Regions from separate parts of the Streptomyces sp. NPDC002176 genome, predicted to be linked through region 1. Evidence: riboswitches for the same ligand, from Rfam matches in the RefSeq annotation. Region 1 holds a riboswitch; each other region holds the start of a gene.
The links. Region 1 has a riboswitch for cobalamin ahead of ACI2LY_RS10495 (ribonucleoside-diphosphate reductase subunit alpha). Riboswitches for the same ligand answer to the same signal wherever they lie in the genome.
Positions count from the first base shown of each region.

Region 2: it holds a riboswitch for cobalamin, as region 1 does, so the genes downstream of both, ACI2LY_RS00720 (CbtB-domain containing protein) here and ACI2LY_RS10495 (ribonucleoside-diphosphate reductase subunit alpha) in region 1, are expected to answer to the same signal.
Region 3: it holds a riboswitch for cobalamin, as region 1 does, so the genes downstream of both, ACI2LY_RS14075 (cobalamin biosynthesis protein) here and ACI2LY_RS10495 (ribonucleoside-diphosphate reductase subunit alpha) in region 1, are expected to answer to the same signal.
Region 4: it holds a riboswitch for cobalamin, as region 1 does, so the genes downstream of both, metE (5-methyltetrahydropteroyltriglutamate--homocysteine S-methyltransferase) here and ACI2LY_RS10495 (ribonucleoside-diphosphate reductase subunit alpha) in region 1, are expected to answer to the same signal.

Region 1 is NZ_JBJDQW010000002.1:501,573-506,833, reverse strand. It holds gene ACI2LY_RS10495 (ribonucleoside-diphosphate reductase subunit alpha) at 1-1,958, opposite strand, end outside; cobalamin riboswitch at 2,085-2,234, opposite strand; gene ACI2LY_RS10490 (GNAT family N-acetyltransferase) at 2,275-2,781, opposite strand; gene mctP (monocarboxylate uptake permease MctP) at 2,860-4,470, opposite strand; gene ACI2LY_RS10480 (DUF3311 domain-containing protein) at 4,467-4,730, opposite strand; gene ACI2LY_RS10475 (GntR family transcriptional regulator) at 4,877-5,261, opposite strand, start outside.
Region 2 is NZ_JBJDQW010000001.1:166,768-172,028, reverse strand. It holds gene ACI2LY_RS00735 (BTAD domain-containing putative transcriptional regulator) at 1-2,551, shown strand, start outside; gene ACI2LY_RS00730 (hypothetical protein) at 2,576-2,983, shown strand; gene ACI2LY_RS00725 (DUF4232 domain-containing protein) at 3,080-3,766, shown strand; cobalamin riboswitch at 3,841-3,973, shown strand; gene ACI2LY_RS00720 (CbtB-domain containing protein) at 4,012-4,233, shown strand; gene ACI2LY_RS00715 (CbtA family protein) at 4,256-5,011, shown strand; gene ACI2LY_RS00710 (histidine phosphatase family protein) at 5,047-5,261, opposite strand, start outside.
Region 3 is NZ_JBJDQW010000003.1:54,258-59,518, reverse strand. It holds gene cobN (cobaltochelatase subunit CobN) at 1-140, opposite strand, end outside; gene ACI2LY_RS14080 (cobyric acid synthase) at 137-1,645, opposite strand; gene ACI2LY_RS14075 (cobalamin biosynthesis protein) at 1,642-2,583, opposite strand; cobalamin riboswitch at 2,681-2,813, opposite strand; gene ACI2LY_RS14070 (hypothetical protein) at 2,944-3,165, opposite strand; gene ACI2LY_RS14065 (anion permease) at 3,193-4,458, opposite strand; gene ACI2LY_RS14060 (lysozyme) at 4,601-5,261, opposite strand, start outside.
Region 4 is NZ_JBJDQW010000001.1:160,599-165,859, reverse strand. It holds gene metE (5-methyltetrahydropteroyltriglutamate--homocysteine S-methyltransferase) at 1-1,830, opposite strand, end outside; cobalamin riboswitch at 1,988-2,207, opposite strand; gene ACI2LY_RS00700 (amidohydrolase) at 2,278-3,606, opposite strand; gene ACI2LY_RS00695 (thiazolylpeptide-type bacteriocin) at 3,794-3,967, shown strand; gene ACI2LY_RS00690 (TOMM precursor leader peptide-binding protein) at 4,078-5,261, opposite strand, start outside.

The DNA.
Region 1 (5,261 bases):
TCCTGCACCAGATAAGCGTTGACCTGGAGGAACTCACCCGACAGCGTCTCGCGCTTGAACAGGTTGGACACCTGCGGCTCGATGCACTCGTACACACCCGCGATGGACGCGATGGTGGCCGTCGGCGCGATCGCCAGCAGCAGCGAGTTGCGCATGCCGACCTCGGCGATCCGGGCGCGCAGCGCGGCCCAGCGCTCGGGCCAGGTCAGCTCGACGCCGTAGTGGTCGGGGTGCAGCACGCCCTGGGCGGTACGGGTCTGCTCCCAGGCGGGGAGGGGGCCGTTGCGCTCGGCGAGGTCGGCCGACGCCTCGTAGGAGGCCAGCATGATGCGCTCGGCGATCCGGGTGGACAGCGCCTTCGCCTCGGGGGAGTCGAAGGGGACGCGCAGCTTGAAGAAGACGTCCTGCAGACCCATCGCGCCGAGGCCCACCGGGCGCCACTTGGCGTTGGAGCGGCCCGCCTGCTCGGTCGGGTAGAAGTTGATGTCCACGACCCGGTCGAGGAAGGTCACGGCGGTGCGGACGGTCTCGTCCAGCCGCTCCCAGTCGATGTCCCCGTCCACCACGAAGGCTCCCAGGTTCACCGAGCCGAGGTTGCAGACCGCGGTCTCCCCGTCGTCGGTGACCTCGAGGATCTCCGTGCACAGGTTGGAGGAGTGGACCACGTTGCCGGGCAGCGCCGTCTGGTTGGCGGTGCGGTTGGCGGCGTCCTTGAAGGTCATCCAGCCGTTGCCGGTCTGCGCGAGGGTGCGCATCATGCGGCCGTACAGCTCGCGGGCGGGCATGGACTTCTTCGCCAGGCCCGACTCCTCGGCCTTGCGGTAGGCCGCGTCGAACTCCGGGCCCCACAGGTCGACCAGCTCGGGCACGTCGGCCGGGGAGAACAGCGACCAGGGCTCGTCGGCGTTGACCCGGCGCATGAACTCGTCCGGAATCCAGTGCGCGAGGTTCAGGTTGTGCGTACGGCGCGCGTCCTCACCGGTGTTGTCGCGCAGCTCCAGGAACTCCTCGATGTCGGAGTGCCAGGTCTCCAGGTACACCGCGGCCGCGCCCTTGCGCCGCCCGCCCTGGTTCACCGCGGCCACCGAGGCGTCCAGCGTCTTCAGGAACGGCACGATGCCGTTGGAGTGCCCGTTGGTGCCCCGGATCAGCGAACCCCGGCTGCGGATGCGGGAGTAGGACAGGCCGATGCCACCGGCGTGCTTGGAGAGGCGGGCGACCTGGTGGTAGCGGTCGTAGATCGAGTCCAGCTCGTCCAGCGGGGAGTCCAGCAGGTAGCAGGACGACATCTGGGGGTGCCGCGTACCGGAGTTGAACAGGGTGGGGGAGGACGGCAGGTAGTCCAGGCGGCTCATCAGGCCGTACAGCGCGGCGACCTCGTCCACGGCCGGGGCGCTGTCGTTCTCCGCCAGGCCGCTCGCCACGCGCAGCATGAAGTGCTGGGGCGTCTCGATCACCTTGCGGGTGAGGGGGTGGCGCAGCAGATAGCGGCTGTGCAGGGTGCGCAGGCCGAAGTAGCCGAACCGGTCGTCGGCGCCGGTGTCGATCAGGGCGTCGAGGCGGGCGGCGTGCAGCGCCACGAAGTCGGCGGTGCGGTCGGCGACCAGGCCCTCGCGGTGGCCCACGGTCACCGACTCGGTGAAGCACGTCACGCCCTGCGAGGCGGCCTCGGCGCGGATGGAGAGGGTGAGCAGCCGGGCGGCCAGCCGGGAGTAGGCGGGGTCCTCCGAGATCAGACCGGCGGCGGACTCGGTGGCCAGCTCGCGCAGTTCCGCCTCGTCGGCACGCGCCGACCGGCCGCGCAGCGCGGCGGCCGCGACCCGGCCGGGGTCCGCGTCGGGGAGGTCGGCGGTCAGCTCGGTCAGGGTCCGCAGCAGCGCGGCCCCGGGACCGTCGTTCTCCACAGGGGCCTTCGTCGCCGGGGTGGCTGAAGCCGGGTCGGCAGGCGCGATGGTCACGTGGGGCTCTCCCTCGCTGGGCACGGGGACCTGGCGGAGGGTATGAGGAGGCACGAGCGCGCACGGCGTCGCGTCCACCGGCCCACTCCACGAGGCCCGGACGTCTTCGAGCACCCGGGCCGGACGGCCGGGCGCGCCGCTGTCGACAGGTCCTCGGACTGACGCTGGCGTGCACGAAGCACGCAAGTACACCGTTGCGGGACAGTTCCGGATTCGCACCGGATTCCCCTGCGACGACAGCGAGCACGAGCATACATCTAGTGCCGGGCTGTCGCGTCACCCCCAGATGTTGTGTCTGTTGTGTGTTCCGGTGGCTTCAAAGGGTCAACTCGTAGGTGAGCAGGGCGAGGTCCAGCAGGTCCGGCAAGGGGTTCCAGTCGCGGTGTGGGGTGCGGTGGAAACCGAGGTGTTCGTAGATGCGGTGGGCGGCGTGCATCGTCGGCTGGGTGGACAGGACGAGGCTCCGGCAGCCCTCGACGGCCCGTGCCCGGTCCACGCAGGCCCGTACGAGCGCCTCCCCGGCTCCCTGGCCCCGGCCGGCGCGTGCGACCGCCAGCATCCGGATCTCGGCCTCGCCCGGACCGGCGATGTCGGCCATGGGTCCGCCCGCGGGGACGAAGGTGACCCCGCCGAGCAGCACGCCCCCGCGCTCGGCCACCAGGATCTCCGCGGCGGCCGCCCGCCCGGCCACGTCCCGCAGCTCGCCGAGGTACGCGTCGCTCTCACCGAAGTCCAGCAGCCCGTCCTGCAGATACGCCTGGGCGGTGATCTCGCCCAGGGCGGTGTACTCGGCGGGCTCGGCGGGTCTGATGCGAAGGTCCATGCCCGGGAGTCTGTACGACGACGGGCCGCCGTCGCTCTCGCTTCACGGCGGCCCGTGGCCGGGGTGGGGCGGGTTCCCCTAGTGGGTGCTGCCCGCCGTCGCCGGGGGCAGCTCGACCTCGACGCCGGGGTCGCCCGCGTCGGCCGTGTAGTCCTCGGGCCTGGTCTCGTCGATGCCGTCGGGGGCCTTCACGGCCTTCAGGACGAAGGTGCCGATCACCGTCACCACGACGTTCAGCACGAACGCCGTGAGGCCGATGTAGCCGATCTCACCGATGCCGGGGATCTCCTTGGCCGAGCCGCCGAAGTGCTTCTGCGTCGGCGAGGCGACCCCGTAGGCGGCGAGGGTGCCGTAGAGCATGCCGACCGCCCAGCCCGCCAGCAGCGCCCAGCGGTGGAACCAGCGGGTGAACAGGCCGCCGACCAGGGCCGGGAAGGTCTGGAGAATCCAGATGCCGCCGAGCAGCTGGAAGTTGATCGCCACCGTCTTGTCCATGGTGAGGACGAAGACCAGCGCGCCCACCTTCACCAGCAGCGAGACCAGCTTGGAGACCTTGGTCTCCTGCTCGGGCGTCGCGTCGGGCTTGATGAAGTCCTTGTAGATGTTGCGGGTGAACAGGTTCGCGGCCGCGATCGACATGATCGCCGCCGGGACCAGCGCGCCGATGCCGATCGCCGCGAAGGCCACGCCCGCGAACCAGTCCGGGAACATGTTCTCGAACAGCTGCGGGATCGCCAGCTGGCCGTTGGTGACCTTCACCCCGGCCGCGATCGCCATGAAGCCCAGCAGGGCCAGCAGGCCGAGCATCAGGGAGTACAGCGGCAGGATCGTGGTGTTGCGCCGGATCACGTCGCGGCTCTTGGAGGAGAGGGTCGCGGTGATCGAGTGCGGGTACATGAACAGCGCGAGCGCCGAGCCCAACGCCAGCGTGGCGTAGGTCCACTGGCCCGCCGGGGCCGGGACGATGCCGCCCGCACCGGCCGCCGCGTACTTCTCGCCCGCCTTGGCGAAGATCTCGTCGAAGCCGCCCAGCTTGATCGGGATGTAGATGATCGCCACCGCGATGACGATGTAGATCAGCGTGTCCTTCACGAACGCGATCATCGCCGGGGCGCGCAGACCCGAGGAGTAGGTGTAGGCCGCCAGCACACCGAACGCGATCAGCAGCGGCAGGTCCTTCACGAACCAGTTGGTGTCCTCACCGCCGCCCACGCCCATCACGTCCAGCACCGCCTGGATGCCGACGAGCTGGAGCGCGATGTACGGCATGGTCGCCAGGATGCCGGTGACCGCCACCGCCAGCGACAGCCCCTTGGAGCCGAACCGGCCGCGCACGAAGTCGGAGGTGGTGACATAGCCGTGCCGGTGCGAGACCGACCACAGCCGGGGCAGGAACGTGAAGATCAGCGGGTACACCAGGATCGTGTACGGCACGGCGAAGAACCCGGCCGCTCCGGCCGCGTAGATCGCCGCGGGCACCGCGACGAAGGTGTACGCCGTGTACAGGTCGCCGCCGAGCAGGAACCAGGTGATCCAGGTGCCGAACGAGCGGCCGCCGAGGCCCCATTCGTCCAGCGAGTGCTCGTTCTCGGCCTTGCGCCAGCGCGAGGCCAGGAAGCCGAGGACCGTGACGGCCAGGAAGAAGAAGACGAAGACGCCGAGCGCCACGCCGTTGACGCCGTCCTTCACTTGGAGACACCCCCGCTCCGGGCCTTGCGGGAGCGCTGGTCACGCTGCCACAGCTGATAGGCGGTCACGGTGAGCGAGGTGGACACCAGCACCCACAGCATCTGGTACCAGTAGAAGAACGGGATGCCGATGAGCGTCGGGTCCACCTTGGAGAACGAACCCACCCACAGCATCGCCACGAACGGCGCCACGAGGCACAGGCCGATGACCACGCGGACCGGTGTCACCACCGGTGGCCTCACTTCGGAATCTTCGGGCATGCTGCGGCTCCGTCCCCTCGTTGATCACTGCGTAATGCGCACGCAATCTAGGTGACGGCACGGCGGAGCGGAACCCCTCGTCCGGGTATCGATATGACGATGTGAGCTGGTGGGGGCGCAGGAGAGCGGCGGGGAAGCGGAACCCGTCAGTCCTGTGGACGCCTGAGCCGCGCCACGAACTTGTAGCGGTCGCCCCGGTACACCGAGCGCACCCACTCCACCGGCTGGCCCTCGCGGTCCACGGAATGCCGGGACAGCAGCAGCATCGGCAGCCCCACGTCGGTGCCGAGCAGGCTCGCCTCGCGCGGGGTGGCGAGCGAGGTCTCGATGGTCTCCTCGGCCTCGGCCAGGTGGACGTCGTAGACCTCGGCGAGCGCGGTGTAGAGCGAGGTGTACTTCACCAGCGAACGGCGCAGCGCGGGGAAGCGCTTGGCGGAGAGGTGGGTGGTCTCTATGGCCATCGGCTCGGCGTTGGCCATGCGCAGCCGCTCGATGCGCAGCACCCGGCCCCCGGCGCTTATGTCCAGCAGT
Region 2 (5,261 bases), on a different contig from region 1:
TGTGTCCCGGCTGCGCGCCCTGCTCGCCGAGGGCGACGCGGAGGCGTACGGCGTCGAACTCCTCACCGCCGGGGACGCGTACGCGCTGCGGCTGCCGGAAACCCTGCTGGACGCCCAGCGGTTCGAGGAACTGCTGACCCTCGCCCGCGAACAGCGCGACCCCGCCGACACCGTGCTGATGCTCGGCGACGCCCTCGCGCTGTGGCGCGGCCCCGCCCTCGGCGGCGCCTTCGCCGGACCGCCGCTCCAGGCCGCCGCCCACTCGCTGGAGGAGTCCCGGCTCTCCGCCGTGGAGCAACTGGCGCTCGCCTATGGCCGGTTGGGCGAGCATCACCGGGCCGCCGCAGTGCTGCGCACCGAGGCCGTCGCGCATCCGCTGCGCGAGTCGCTGTCCGCCGCGCTGATGACCGCCCTGTACCAGGCGGGCAGGCAGTCGGAGGCGCTCGACTGGTTCCACCGCACCCGCAGACTCCTCGCCGACGAACTCGGCATCGACCCCGGCCGTGAACTCGCCGACGCCTACGGGCTGATCCTGCGCGGAGACCCCGTACCGGACCTGCTCGTCCCGCGCTCGGCGGCCGAACCCGCTCGGCTGCCCGTACCCCCGCGCCCCCCTCTCGTGCCCGCCGAGGCGCATGCCGACCTGCTGCCCCGCGCGCCCCGCGGCTTCCACGGGCGCGGCCCGGAACTCGCCGCGCTCGGCCGGGCCGCCGCCGGGGAGGCGCCCGTGTGCCTGGTCACCGGGCCCGCCGGGGTCGGCAAGACCGCCCTCGCGCTGTGGTGGGCGCACCGCAACGCCGACGCCTTCCCCGACGGACGGCTCTTCGCCGACCTGCACGGCTTCAGCGACACCGGCGAGCCCTCGATCACCGAGGTGCTGCGCGAGTTCCTGCTCGCCCTCGGCGTGCCGCCGCGCCGGATACCGGAGTCGGCCACGGCCGCCGCCGCGCTGTTCCGCACCCTCACCGACCGGCTGCGGCTGCTGGTCGTCCTCGACAACGCGCGCGACTCCGCCACCGTCCGCGCCCTGCTGCCCGGCGGCACCGACTGCGTCACCGTCGTCACCAGCCGCCACCGCCTGGAGGGGCTCATCGCCTCCGACGCGGCCCGCCCCGTGCCGCTCGGCACGCTCGACGCGCGGGACGGCACCGCGCTCCTCGCGGGCGTCCTCGGCGAGGAACGCGTCCTCGGTGAACCGGTGGCCGCGCGCAGGCTCGCCGAACTCTGCGGCGGACTCCCGCTCGCCCTCCGGGTGACCGCCGCCCGGCTCGCGGGCCGCCCTCAGTGGACCCTGGCCCACCTCGCGGACGAACTCGCGGACGAACGCGGCCGGTTGGCCCACCTCGCGGTCGACGACACCGGTGTCCCGGCCGCGCTCCGCCTGACCCTGCAGCACCTCCCCGGCGAGGCCGCGCACCACTTCGGCCGCCTCGGCCATCACCCCGGCACCCACGTCGACCCGTACACCGCCGCCGCCCTCTCCGGCACCGACCCGCTGGCCGCCGCCCGCGCCCTGGAACGGCTCGGCGCCGCCCACCTCGTCACCGAGACCGCGCCCGGCCGCTGGGAACTGCACGACCTCGTACGCCTCTACGCCCGCGACCTCGACCCGGCGAGCGGCCCCCAGGCGCTCACCGGCGCTCTCGACCACTACATCGCGACCGCCCTCGCCGCCGCCGAGACCGCCCAGCCCGGCGGCGAGCCCTGCTTCGCGCTGCCCGCCGACTTCCGGCGCCCGGCCGCCGTACGCGACTTCGCGGACCGGGCGGAGGCGATGGGCTGGCTGGCCGCCGAACGCGAGGACCTGGCCCGCGCGGTGACCGCCGCGCGGGCCGCCGGACTGGACGACCGGGCCTGGCGGATCATCCTCCTCCAGTGGCCGCAGGTGGTGTGGCGCTCGCGGGACAACTGGGTGCCGCTGCTGTCCACGGCCCTGGAGTGCGCCCAGGCCGTGGCCGACCCGTACGCCGAGTCCCGCGTCCGCACCCTGCTGGGCTGGGTGCTGAGCGAGGAGGGACGCCTCGCGGACGCCCTCACCCTCCTCGAACCCTCACCCGCCCTGGCCCGCCGCACCGGCGACCGCCTCGGCGAGGCCACCGCCCTGATCAACCTGGCCGTCGTCCAGTCCGCGCAGGGCGACCTCGACGCCGCCCTCACCCACTGCGCCCGAGCCGCCACCCTGGCCCGCGAGGAGGGCAACCCGCACACGGAGATGCTCGCCCTCCTCCACCTCTCCCGCACCCACCTCACCTCCGGCGCCCCGGAACAGGCCCTCCGCGTCGCCCGCACGGCCCTGGACCTCGGCCCCGAACACGAGGAAGCGGCCCGCACCTCCCTCCTCCACACGGTCTGCGGCGAGGCCCACCTCGCCCTCGGCGACGAACCCGAAGCCCTCCGCCTCCTGGAACGCGCCGCCGACGAGGCCGAGTCCACGGGCTACGACGAGGGAGCGGTACGGGCCCTGGAGGCTCTGCTGCGGGTCAGCGGCCGCCCGGACCACCGCAAGCGGCACGAGGCGGCGGTACGAAGGCTCGCGGCGGAGGAGTCGTAGGACGGCTGTCGCTACGGTGACCCCATGTGCCGCTACGCCGTGACCCCGTACAAGCTCCACCACGCCTGCCTCTCGTGCCGGGTCAGTTTCAAGCGGCACGCGGATCGGGAGCACGCGTGCCCGAACTGCGCCCGGCCGCTCGTCTGTGCCGGGCGGGACTTCGCTCCGCCGCGTCGGCGGGATGTCGCGAGGTGGTCCGTGGTCGCCGCGGTGCTGGGGGAGGGGCTGCGGTTCGACGGGCGGTCGGGCTGTGGGTGCGCGAAGGAGCCGAAGTACCGGCCCCGGACGCGGGCGGAGTTGCGGGTGCGGCGGATCGTCGCCTCGCGGGACGGGGTGCCGCTGGCCGAGGTGCTGGCGCGGGTCGACCCCGGTGACGGCAGCGGGCCCGGCCCGGCGTCAGAGGGGCGTCAGCCGGACGTCAGCGGGACGTGAGCGGGGGCGGTGAGAGTGGGGGTGTCAGCAGGTCAGAGGCTGGCCGACGGTCTGAGAGGGCCGTCGTCGACGTTTCACCTCCCGGGGGAAAACACCATGAACGCATCGCGCCGTACGGCACTCTTCTCCGTCGCCGCTTCCGCCGCGCTCGCCCTGTCCCTGACCGCCTGCCAGAGCGGGGAGGGCACCAAGGCCGAGGGGGCGCCCGTCGCCAAGGACACGGCCGCCGCCGCCACTTCCGCGCCTGCGGCCGGTACGAGCACCGGTACCGACACCGGCACCACCACGGGCACCAGCACCGCCGTGGGGACCGCGCACAAGACCGGCTCCGGCTCTTCCGGCGCCAAGAAGGGCACCGCCTCCACGCCCCTCTGCCGCGCCCAGGACGTCAAGGTCAGCTCCGAGCGCCAGGACGGGCCGCCCTACACCCACATCATCCTGACCGCGCGGAACACCTCCGGCCACCGTTGCGAGATGGCGGGCTTCCCGCACATCCAGTTCCTGGAGAGCCACAAGCAGGACGTGCCGTCCGTGGCCAAGAGCAAGCCCGCCGTGCCGACCGTGCTGAACCCCGGTGACCCGGCGTTCGTGCTGGTCAAGCTGTCCGACGGGGGTGTCGACGAGGACAACGAGGTGGTGACCGCGTTCCAGCTGGTGCTGCAGGGCGACTCCACCGTCATCGCGGTGGACTCCTCGGCAGGCGGCGGCCTCGCCGTCGACCCCGCGAAGACGCTCACCGGCTACTGGACGACCGAACTGCGCAACGGCGCCGACGACTTCTGACCCGTACCCCCGGCCGCGCCCCCTCGGGAGAGGAAGATCACCCGAGGGGGCGCGGTCTTGGCCAGGCAGGGCGCACGCGGTACCGTCGGGGCGATATCGACGACGGCGAAACGGAAGCCGGTGAGAAACCGGCACGGTCGCGCCACTGTGTGCGCGGTCCCTCAAGGGGGCGCGCGAGTCAGACCCGTGGCCGTCGTCCTGTGCACCACCGAGATGGGACGCGAACTCCCAGAGGAGGTACTGCCATGGCGCAGACCGTCGCTCAGCCGACCGCCGGAAACCCGGCCGCTCCCGCCACCCTGCCGCTGAAGGAGATAGCGCCCTGGGCGGTCTTCTTCGGCGTCCTCATGCTGGTCCTGCTGTACTTCGTCGGCGCCGAGCAGGGCGCCACCTCCGTGTTCAACGGCACGGACGTCCACGAGTGGGTGCACGACGCCCGCCACCTGCTCGGCTTCCCCTGCCACTGACGCGAGGGACGCCGCACCCACCATGAACTCCGCAACCGTGAGAAACCTCCTCGTGCGGGGCATGCTCGCCGGCCTCGGCGCCGGAGTGCTCGCCCTGATCGCCGCGTACTTCCTCGGCGAGCCGTCCGTGGACAGCGCCATCAGCTTCGAGGGCCACCACTCCCACGAGCACGAGGTCGAAGTGGTCTCCCGCTCGCTCCAGTCCACCGCCGGACTGGCCACCGGCGTCCTCGTCTACGGGGTCGCCTTCGGCGGCATCGCCGCGCTCGCCTTCTGCTTCGCGCTCGGCCGCGTCGGCCGCTTCGGCCCCCGAGCGACCGCGCTGCTGCTGTCCGGCACCGCGCTGCTCGCCGTGTACGTGGTGCCGTTCCTGAAGTACCCGGCGAACCCGCCCTCGGTCGGCGACCCGGACACCATCGGCAAGCGCACCACGCTGTACTTCCTGATGATGGTGCTCAGCGTGCTGCTGGCGGTCGGCGCCACCCTCCTCGGCAAGCGGCTCGCCCCGCGCCTGGGCAACTGGTACGCGACCCTCGTCGCCGTGGCCGCCTTCGCCCTGCTGACCGGGCTGGCGTACGCCTTCCTGCCGGTCGTCAACGAGGTGCCGGAACACTTCCCGGCCACCCTGCTCTGGCGGTTCCGCCTCTCCGCGCTGGCCATCCAGACGGTGCTGTGGGCCGGATTCGGGCTGCTCTTCGGCGAGTTGGCCGAGCGGCTGCTGAACCCGCACCCCGTGGCGGCACGCGACACGGGCCGGGCGGTCGCCGCCTCCCACTGAGTCGAAGGGCCCCCGGAAATCCTCCGGGGGCCCTCTCAGTCGGCCGTGAGCGGGCGTCCCAGCCGCAGGTTCCACCGCCCGGCCCGCCCCGACAGCTCCGTCGCGGTCAGCGGGGCCACGTCCAGCCGCCAGAACGCCTCGGCGGGCAGCCCCAGCGCGTGCACCACGGCCGCCCGCACCACGTCGGGCTCCACGACGGCGACCGTACGGCCCTCGGGCACCGACTCCAGCCAGCGCCCCACCCGCGCGC
Region 3 (5,261 bases), on a different contig from region 1:
AGGTCCGCGCCGTCCAGGAGGGCGGGCAGGTCGGCGGCCGCGTCGACGCGGGACGGGTTGCCGATCCGGTAGTCGGCGCCGCTGGCGCGGGCGGCCAGCAGATCCGTGTCGGCGGTCGACAGCAACAACACTGTGGTCATGCGGGCGCTCCCGGTGGAATGAAGGGCAGTCCTGCGGGCGCGCCCGACTCGATGAGCCGCCAGAGCGCGTCCGTGTCCGCGTGGTGTTCGATCAGGTCGCCGAGCAGGTCGAGCTGCTCCTCGCGCAGCGCGGCGAAGGACGTGTCGGGGGCCGGGACGAAGCGGCGCCCGGAGGCGGCGGCGACCTCGCGCAGGAAGGCGCGCCGGAAGCCGTCCGACTCCAGCGAGCCGTGCCAGTGGGTGCCCCAGACCTGGCCGGTGCGGCAGCCGTCCAGGAAGGCGTCCCCGCCCAGCACCTCGGCGACCCCGTGATGGATCTCGTACCCCTCGACGGGCTCACCGAGGGCTTCCCCGACGGGCCGGGCGAGGGTCTTCTCGGGGTGGAACCGCACCCGCACCGGGAGCAGTCCGAGCCCCGGCACGCTTCCGGCGCGTGACTCGACGTCGTCCTCGATGTGCTTGCCGAGCAGCTGGAAGCCGCCGCAGATCCCGAGCACCGGACGCCCCTCGGCGGCCCGGCGCACCAACGCGTCCGCGAGGCCCCGCTCGCGCAGCCACTCGAGCGCCCGTACGGTGCCGCGCGTGCCCGGCACCACCACGAGGTCGGCGTCGGCCAGTTCCTCGGGCCGGTCCACGAAGCGGACGACCACGCCGGGTTCGGCGGCGAGGGCGTCCACGTCGGTGAAGTTGGACATCAGCGGGACGGCGCACACGGCGACCCGCAGCACGTCCTCGCCGTGCGGGGGAGCGACGGCCGACTCCCGTACGGTCCCGCGCAGGGAGACCCTGAGTCCGTCCTCCTCGTCGATGCCGAGCCCGTGCCGGAACGGCAGCACCCCGTAGGTGTGCCGTCCGGTGAGGCCGCGCAGCATGTCCAGGCCCGGTTCCAGCAGCGAGACATCGCCGCGGAACTTGTTGACCAGGAACCCGGCGATCAGCGCCTGGTCCTCGGGGGAGAGCAGGGCGACGGTGCCGAAGAAGGAGGCGAACACCCCGCCCCGGTCGATGTCGCCGACGACGAGCACGGGCAGCCCGGCGCCCCGCGCGACGCCCATGTTGACGATGTCGGTGCGCCGAAGGTTGATCTCGGCGGGCGAACCCGCGCCCTCACAGATCACCGCGTCATACGTGCCCCGCAACTCCTCCAAGCACTCCAACACCGTTCCCAGCAAAGCCTGTTGACGCCCGCCGTGATAGCCGCGCGCACTCAGCTCGCCCACCGGCCTGCCCAGCAGCACCACTTGGCTGCTGCGCTCGCCACCGGGCTTGAGCAGTACGGGATTCATCAGCGCGGTCGGCTCGGTGCGGCACGCCTGCGCCTGCATGGCCTGCGCCCGCCCGATCTCCGCGCCCTCCCGGGTCACGAAGGAGTTGAGGGACATGTTCTGCCCCTTGAACGGCGCCACCTTGACGCCCTGCCGGACCAGCCACCGGCAGATCCCGGCCGTCACGACGCTCTTGCCCGCGTCGGACGTCGTCCCCGCGACCAGCAGACCACCGCTCACCTGCCCCGCCCCCTTCCGATGAGGCGCGCGGCGACGGTGACGCCGAGCGCGAGCATGCCGACCCGGCGGGAGAGCCGTACGGCCCGCCCGATGTCGGCGACCTGCACCGGCCGCCCGGTGCCGTTGAGTACCGGCCGGTGCTCGACCCGGCCGCCGTAGGAGAGGGTGCCGCCCAGCCGGACGCCGAGCGCGCCCGCGAACGAGGCTTCCACCGGGCCCGCGTTGGGGCTCGGATGCCGATGCGCGTCCGCCCGCCAGGCCCGTACCGCCCCGCGCGGGTCGTCCCCGGCGAGCACGGCCAGTACGGCGGTCAGCCGGGCGCCCGGCCAGCCCGCCACGTCGTCCAGCCGGGCGGAGGCCCAGCCGAAGCGGCGCAGCCGGGGCGACTTGTGCCCGACCATCGCGTCCAGCGTGTTCACGGCCCGGAAGCCGAGCAGCCCCGGCACTCCGGCGAGCGCGCCCCACACCAGGGCGCCCACCACGGCGTCGGAGGTGTTCTCCGCGACCGACTCCACGACGGCGCGCGCGATCGCGTCGGCGTCCAGCGCCTGCGGGTCGCGGCCGCACAGATGCGGCAGCCGGGCCCGCGCGGCCGTCAGGTCGCCGCGCTCCAGGGCGCGGCCGACGGTGGACGCCTCGCGGGCGAGCGACGTACCGCCGACGACGGCCCAGGTGGCGGCGGCCGTCAGCGCGGCGGAGCCGGTGAAGGAGGGGCGTACGGCGCGTGCGGCCACGGCTCCGAGCGCGGTGGCGCCTCCGGCGCACACCAGGGTGTGCAGCGTGCCCCAGCCGCGGTGGTCGTGCCACAGCGCGCGCTCCACGCGCCCGGCGGCCCGCCCGAAGGCGGCGACGGGGTGCATGCGGTGGGGATCGCCCAGGAGGAGATCACCGAGGAGTCCGGCGGCGGCACCGTACGCGTACGAGCGATCGGCGCCCATCGGCTAGCTCGCCGTGGGCGTGCCGGTGTTCCTGGTGCGGGTTCTCGGGCGACGGCCGGGCATCACGGTAGTCCTCACTCAGGGTGTCCACGCCCTGGTTCGACGAGACCGGCGACGAGAGTTCCTGGCTCCCGGGGACTTCTCCCCGGTGACAGTGGCGGGACCGCGCCGGATTCGCACCGGCTTCCTCTGCTGTCGCCGTACATGGCCCGCGAAGTCCACCACGTGCCCGGAAGGGCCGTCAACCTGCCTGTGACCTGCGGGAGAAGAGTGTGTGGAGCCCCACACCGGCACCGGTGGGAACAGCGGAAGGCCCCCGCGCGGCACATGCCGTGCGGGGGCCTCACCGGGACGCGGGTGCTAGGCGACGATCAGGTAGAAGCCGTAGGCCACCGCCGCCGCGCAGGCGGCGAAGCAGGCGTAGGCGCCGGTCACCGCGAGCGGGGCCGAGCCGCCCGTGGCGGCGGCGCGCTCGCGGCGGGCCAAGCCGCTGACGCCCAGGGTGAACAGGCTCACCAGGGCCACCGTGACCACGAGGCTGACGCCGAAGACGGAGCCGAGGGCCGCCCAGTCGATCTTCATGGGGATGTTCCTCCAGTTGCCGGGTGGTCAGACCCGGGCGGACGGCGCGGTGGTGGCGGGGGTGTGCTCGGTCGTGCGGGACTCGGCGGTGGCGGCCGGGATGGTGGCCGTCAGGTCGTCCGCGACGATGCCCACGGGGGGCGGCGTGACCATGGCCATCGCGGTGGTCACCACACCGGCGGGCTCGGTGTACTCCTCGGCGGTGACGTGGGTGTGGTCGATGACCTCGCGGCGGGAGATCTTCCAGATGGCGAAGCTGGAGCCGATCAGGAAGAGCGCGACGAGCCCGGTGCCCCAGTCGCCCAGGCCGGTTACGGCCTCGGCGCCCGCGCCGACCAGTGCGGCGGCGGGCAGGGTCAGCGCCCAGGCGACGAACATCCGGGTGGCGGTGGACCAGCGGACCACACCGCCCTTGCGGCCGAGGCCCGCGCCCATCACCGAGCCGGAGACGACATGGGTGGTGGAGAGGGAGAAACCGAGGTGCGAGGAGGCCAGGATGGCGGTCGCGGCGCTGGTCTGCGCGGCGAAGCCCTGACGGGGCTCCAGGTCGGTCAGACCCTTGCCCATGGTGCGGATGATGCGCCAGCCGCCGATGTAGGTGCCGAGCGCGATGGCCAGACCGGCGGAGAGGATCACCCAGGTGGGAGGGTTGGAGCCGGGGGAGAGGGCGCCGCCCGCGATCAGCGCGAGGGTGATGATGCCCATGGTCTTCTGCGCGTCGTTGGTGCCGTGCGCCAGGGAGACCAGGCCGGCCGAGGCGATCTGGCCCGCGCGGTAGCCCTTGCGGGTGGCCTCGCCGTCGCCCTGGCCGCCGATGCGGTAGGAGAGGCGGGTGGCGAGCATCGTGGCGAGACCCGCCACGATCGGCGCGGCGACCGCGGGGAGCAGCACCTTGGTGACCAGCATGTCGCCGTGGACGGCGCCGAAGCCCGCCGAGGCGACGGTGGCACCGACGAGGCCGCCCATCAGGGCGTGCGAGGAACTCGAGGGCAGGCCCACCAGCCAGGTCAGCAGGTTCCAGAGGATCGCGCCGGTCAGGGCCGCGAAGATGACCTCGGGACGGATGCCGGTCTCGTCGACGAGACCCTTGGAGATCGTGTTGGCGACCTCCACCGAGAGGAAAGCGCCCACCAGGTTGAGCGCGGCGGACATGGCCACCGCGACCTTGGGCTTGAGAGCGCCGGTCGAGATGGTGGTGGCCATCGCGTTGGCGGTGTCGTGGAAACCGTTCGTGAAATCGAACGCGAGTGCGGTTATCACCACTATCGCGAGGATCAGCGAGAAGCTTTCCATTTACCCAGGCAATCGTTCGAGGTCGTTGGCAGCATGAACGTAGGGAACCTGGATGAACGGAAGGTGAACTGGGACGGGCGCCTTGGTGCCGGAAGCGGGACGCCGGATTCCGGGGGCCGTCCGGCCGCTCTCCGGGGGCCGTTCAGCGCCCGCGCGCGAAGGCTCGCAGCCGGGTCGCGGAGCCGCCGAAGAGATCCTGGTCACCCGGCAGTCGTCCCTTGGTGCCGTGCTGCCAGAACGTCCAGTACCGCCAGCCGCCGGGCAGTCTGCCGGGGCCGGACGAACCATGGCTGGCGATCCACAGGGCGTGGTCGTCGGAGAAGGCGCGGCTGTCGCCGGTGCAGGCGGCCCACCAGTGGGCGGTGGTGTAGAGGACCGGACGGCGCCCGGTCTCCCGGCGGACCTCGTCGCTGAAGGACCTGATCCAGCGCACCATCCGCTTCCGGCTCAGCCCGTAGCACTTGTGGTGCTTGTCGTACGGGTTGTACTCGATGTCGAGCGCGGGCGGCAGCGTCACCCCGTCGGCCCGCCAGCCGCCGCCGTGCCGGACGAAGTACGCGGCCTGCGCGGCGCCGGAGGAACGGTTCGGCAGGGCGAAGTGATAGGCGCCCCGGATCAGTCCGGCCCGGCGCGCGCCGTTGTACTGGCCGGTGAAGTAGGGGTTGCGGTAGGTCGTGGACTCGGTCGCCTTCACGTACACGAACCGGGCGCCCTCGGCGCGGGCCGACCACCAGTCGACGCGCTTCTGGTGGGAGGACACGTCGTGCCCCCGCGGCTGGGTCCCGCGCGGGTGGGGCTCGGCG
Region 4 (5,261 bases), on a different contig from region 1:
CACCGAAGTGCCCGCCCGCTCCAGGTCGTTCACCTCGTCGCGCAAGGCGAGCGCGACCTGCCGGGCGGTGTCGCCGAGCGGCTGGTCGTCGCGGACGAAGGACCAGGCGAGCATGGTCACCGGCCCGGTCAGCATGCCCTTGACCGGGCGGTCGGAGAGCGACTGGGCGTACGTCGTCCAGCGGACCGTCATCGGCTCGGGGCGGGAGATGTCGCCGATCAGGATCGGCGGGCGGACGTAACGGGTGCCGTAGGACTGGACCCAGCCGTGCTGGGTGGCGAGGTAGCCGGTGAGCTGCTCGGCGAAGTACTGCACCATGTCGTTGCGTTCGGGCTCGCCGTGCACCAGCACGTCCAGGCCGGTCTTCTCCTGGAAGGAGATCACCTCCTGGATCTCCGCCTTGACGCGCTCCTCGTACCCGGTTGTGTCGATCCGGCCCGTCCGCAGGTCCGCGCGGGCGGTGCGCAGTTCGCCGGTCTGCGGGAACGAGCCGATCGTGGTGGTCGGCAGCAGCGGCAGGCCGAGGTGGGCCCGCTGGGCGGCCGCCCGCTCGGGGTACGGCTGGGCGCGGCAGGCGTCGGCGTCCGTGACGGCCTTCGCGCGGGCCCGGACGGCCGGGTCGCGGGTGATGGGGGAGCCGGTGCGGGAGGCCAGGTCGGCCCGGTTCGCGGCGAGTTCGGCGGCGATCGCGTCCGTGCCGCGCGCCAGGCCCCTGGCCAGGGTGACGATCTCGGCGGTCTTCTGCCGGGCGAACGCCAGCCAGCGCAGGATCTGCGGCTCGATGTCCCGCTCGGGAGTGGTGTCCAGCGGTACGTGCAGCAGGGAGCAGGACGCGGCGACGTCGACCCGGTCGGCCAGCCCGAGCAGGGTGCCCAGGGTGGCGAGGGACTTCGACAGGTCGTTCGCCCAGATGTTGCGGCCGTTCACGACCCCGGCGACCAGCCGCTTGCCGGGCAGCCCGCCGACGGCGGCGAGCGCGTCCAGGTTGGCGGCCGCGGCCTCGGTGAAGTCCAGCGCCAGCCCCTCCACCGGCGCCTTCGCCAGCACCGGCAGCGCCTCGCCAAGACGGTCGAAGTAGGAGGCGACCAGCAGCTTCGGCCGGTCGGTGAGCGCGCCCAGGTCACGGTAGGCGCGCTCGGCCGCGTTCAGCTCGGCCGGGGTGCGGTCCTGCACCAGCGCGGGCTCGTCCAGCTGCACCCACTCGGCCCCGGCCGCGCGCAGATCCGCCAGCACCTCGGCGTACACCGGGAGCAGCCGGTCCAGCAGGGTCAGCGGGTCGAAGTCGGCGGGGACACCGGGCGCGGGCTTGGCCAGCAGCAGGTAGGTGACCGGGCCGACCAGCACCGGCCGGGCGGCGAGGCCCAGTGCGAGGGCCTCCTTCAGCTCCGCGACCTGCTTGGCGGAGTCGGCGGAGAACACCGTGTCCGGGCCCAACTCGGGCACCAGATAGTGGTAGTTCGTGTCGAACCACTTGGTCATCTCCAGCGGCGCGATGTCCTGCGTACCGCGCGCCATGGCGAAGTAGCCGTCCAGCGCGTCGGCCTCGACGGCGGCCCGGTGCCGCTGGGGGATCGCGCCGACCATCACGGTGGTGTCCAGCACGTGGTCGTAGGCCGAGAAGTCGCCGGTCGGGACCTCGTCGATGCCTGCTTCGGCGAGCGCCTGCCAGTTGACGCGGCGGAGGTCGGCCGCGGTGGCCCGGAGGGCGTCGGCGGTGACGTGGCCCTTCCAATAGCCCTCGATCGCCTTCTGCAGCTCCCGGCCCTGGCCCTGACGCGGGTAGCCGTACACGGTCGACCGTGCTGCCGCGGCTGCGGACTTCGGTGTCACGGAGATCTCCTTCACGAGATGAATCCCTGAGGTCCCGGCGACGGAACGAGTACGTGAAGGGGTGACGGCCAGGCGGCCCGGCCCGCGCGACGCGGTGGTCCGTCCTGTTGCGTACGCCGACCCGCCCTCGAGGTCACCGGAACTCCGCACGCGAGCGGGTCGCGCACGGGCAGATGGCAGGTCTTCGGACTCACGGGCGCGTCCTCACCAGGAGGACACCTACTGGCCGTCGCTTCCCAGGTCCGTGCGTCGGACCCAGTGCGTATGACGGCGGTCGTTCCCGCTCACCGCTGCGGGGCAGTCCCGGATTCCCACCGGGTTCCCTCTTACGACACCCCGTCTGGCGGACGGGGCGAACCAGCTGCACAGGTCAGCCTACGGGCCATGACCGGCCGCCGCCGGTACCGTCCGGCATTCGGATGGTGATCCGGGCCACGCGCACCGCGGTCACCCGGCCGCCGGGCCCAGTTGGGCCAGCGCCGCCGTGACCAGCGCGGCCGTGCCGGTGTCCAGGGTGAGGCGGACGCTGGGCAGGTAGCGGGGGGAGTGGTTGTTCGGCAGGCTCCGGAACTTCTCCGCCGGACCGGTGCCGGGGGCCGCCGCCCACTGGGTGGGGCCGACCGAGCCGAGCATCCAGTAGGCGCCCCGGATGCCGGGGCGGCCGTGCAGATGGCCGCCCGCGCCGGTGAGCAGCGGGAAGTCCTCGGTCGCCGCGGAGGCGGGCCAGCCGGTGACACGGGACGCGCCGAACGCCCCCTGGTGGGCGGCGCGGACGGCGGCCGTGACACCCGGATCGGGGCGGGTGACGCCGGAGCGGGTCAGCTCGCGCACGGTGACCCGGGGCGGCAGCCCGGCCGACGCGGCCTCCGCGCGCACCACCCGCTCCACCGCCGCCGTACCCCGCACGAGCGCCGCCTCCGAGAGGGCGCGGACGGTGACCCGCAGCTCGGCGCGGGTGGCTATCACGTTCCCGGAGCGCCCGGTGTCCCCGGCCCGGAGCGAGGACGCGGTCACCACCAGCCGCTCGGCCGGGTCCGTCTCGCGGGCGGCGACAGCGGGGAGCCGGGTCACCGCACCGGCCGCCGCGAGCAGCGGATCGGCCGTCAGATGCGGGGTGGCCGCGTGCCCGCCGTCCCCCTCGAACACCACCTCCAGCGTCACACTGCCCGCCATCAGCGGCCCGTCCGCGTGCGCCACCATCCCGGCCGGGAACGCGGCCGTGTGCTGGGCGAGGACCACGTCCGGCGCGGTGATCCGGTCGTACAGGCCGTCCTCCAGCATCGCCCGGGCACCGCTCAGCGTCTCCTCGGCGGGCTGCCCGACCACCAGCAGGGTGCCGCGCCAGCGGTCCCGGTGCCCGGCGAGCCAGCGGGCCGCGGCGGCCGCGCAGGCCAGATGGGCGTCATGGCCGCAGGCGTGCATCACCGGCACCGGCCGCCCGTCCGGACCCGGCGCGGTCGCGGTGCTGGCGTACGGCACACCGGTCTCCTCGGCCACCGGGAGCGCGTCCAGCTCGGCGCGCAGCAGCACGGCCGGGCCGTCGCCGTTGACGAGTTCGGCGGCGACCCCGTGCCCGCCGACCCCGCGCAGCACACGGAAGCCGTCTGCCGTCAGCCGGTCCGCGAACACGGCGGCGGTGCGCTCCTCCGCGCCGGACAGCTCGGGGTGCCGGTGCAGGTCGAGATACAGCTCGGCGGTGGACGCCAGCAGGGCGTCCAGACCGGGCGGCACACCACCGCCCACGGTCACGGACGGACGGGACTGGTCGCTGCTCACGGCGGGGACTCCAGAGGGTTGTCGTACGGGGGTGTCAGCGAAGTGACAGCCATCGGTAAGGGAGTTGGTGTCGGACGCGCGTAGAAAGGGAGGTGTCCGGGGGGATCGCTCCTCCGGCAGGTTCAGCGCACCACCGGACGGGGCCGTCCCGGCCGGCAGCAGGCCACCTGACCCGGAAGGAGCCATCATGGCTGACAACAACCTCGCCTCCCTCGCCCAGGAGATCCTGGACCTGGAGTCGGAGACCTTCGAGATCACCGACTACTCGGACGCCAGCGAGGTCATGCTCGGTTCGTCGACGAGCTGTTCCTCCACCAGCACCTGCTCCAGCACCACCAGCACCACCTCCTGCACCGCCTGATCCAGGCGTTCGCACCCACGGTCCCCGGTCCGCCTCGGCGCGCCGGGGACCGCCGGTGTGCGCGGGGCCCTTGACGGCCCGCGCGCCGACGAGCAGAACGCCTGCCCCGCTCACGGGAACGGATGCGGCACCCGCCGCAACTCCTCCTCCGTGAGCGGCGCCGCGACCATGCCCGCCCGGTACGGCGCGGTACGCAGCCTCGGCATGGCGAGCGCCCGCTGCCTGAGCCAGCCGAAGTCGATCGGCAGCAGCCCCGGAGCCAGCGTGGCCACCGTACGCAGCCCCATCCGGCGCTGCTCGGGCGTGGTCTGGTCGACGGCGATCACCTCGCAGCCCGCCTCGCCCAGCAGGTTCCGCACGAGGAGCAGGTCGTCGCGGAGGTCGCCGGTGCGCGGCCGCCGCTCCTCCCACCCGGCGAACAGCTCGTCGAGCGGAGCCGTGCGGGGCGGCTTCAGATAGCCGGTGGCGTGGACGCGCATCGCGGGCAGCCCGAACAGCGCCGCGTGGTCCGGGAGCCGCTTCACCAGGTCGAAGTCCTCGGCCATGGCCGTGAGTTCGGCGGGGCGTTCGGCAACCTGGCCGGGCAGGTGCGGGATGTAGGTGAGGATCTCGGAGACCGCCGACTCCACGGCCGTCTCCGGGTCGAAGGAGGCGCCCGCCGCGAACGCCAGCGAGCCCGGCGCGTCGTCGCGGCGCACCGCGAGCCCGGTGACGACGGGCACCGGGAGGTCCACCCGGTTGTCGAAGACGTGCACGTCGTAGCCCTGGAGCGCGGCCCGTGCCACCATCGCGCGTACGCTCGGTGAGCGCACCGAGTCCAGGTCGATCTCGGGCAGCGGCAGATCGCCGTACCAGCCGAGCAGGAAGGCGTCCCGCTCGATGAGTTCGAGCAGGCCGAAGAACACCGCCTCCTCCCAACTGCTGCCGGTGGCACAGCCGTTGGAGCACTCGAAGACGAAGTTGTCGGCGGCGGTGCCCGCGCTGTAGTAGACCAGCCGGGCCGGGACCAGCACCGGGCGGCCGTCCCGCAGCGACCAGCCGGTGACCCAGGGGATCGGCCGGGCCGGGTCGAAGGGCTCGACCATCGGGTCCTCGGCGTAGGTGCGCGGCTCGTACAGCCCGCACGTACGCGGATCGAGGGCGCGGTCGCCCAGCTCCTCCAGCGAGGCGGTCAGCACCGGCGCGCGGTGTCGGCGATGGGTGCCCGCGTACCGTTCCAGGCCCTCCAGGAAGGCCAGGTCGCGGCTGTCCGCGAAGGAGTTGGCCTGGCCGCTCCAGGTGACGTCGGTGAGAC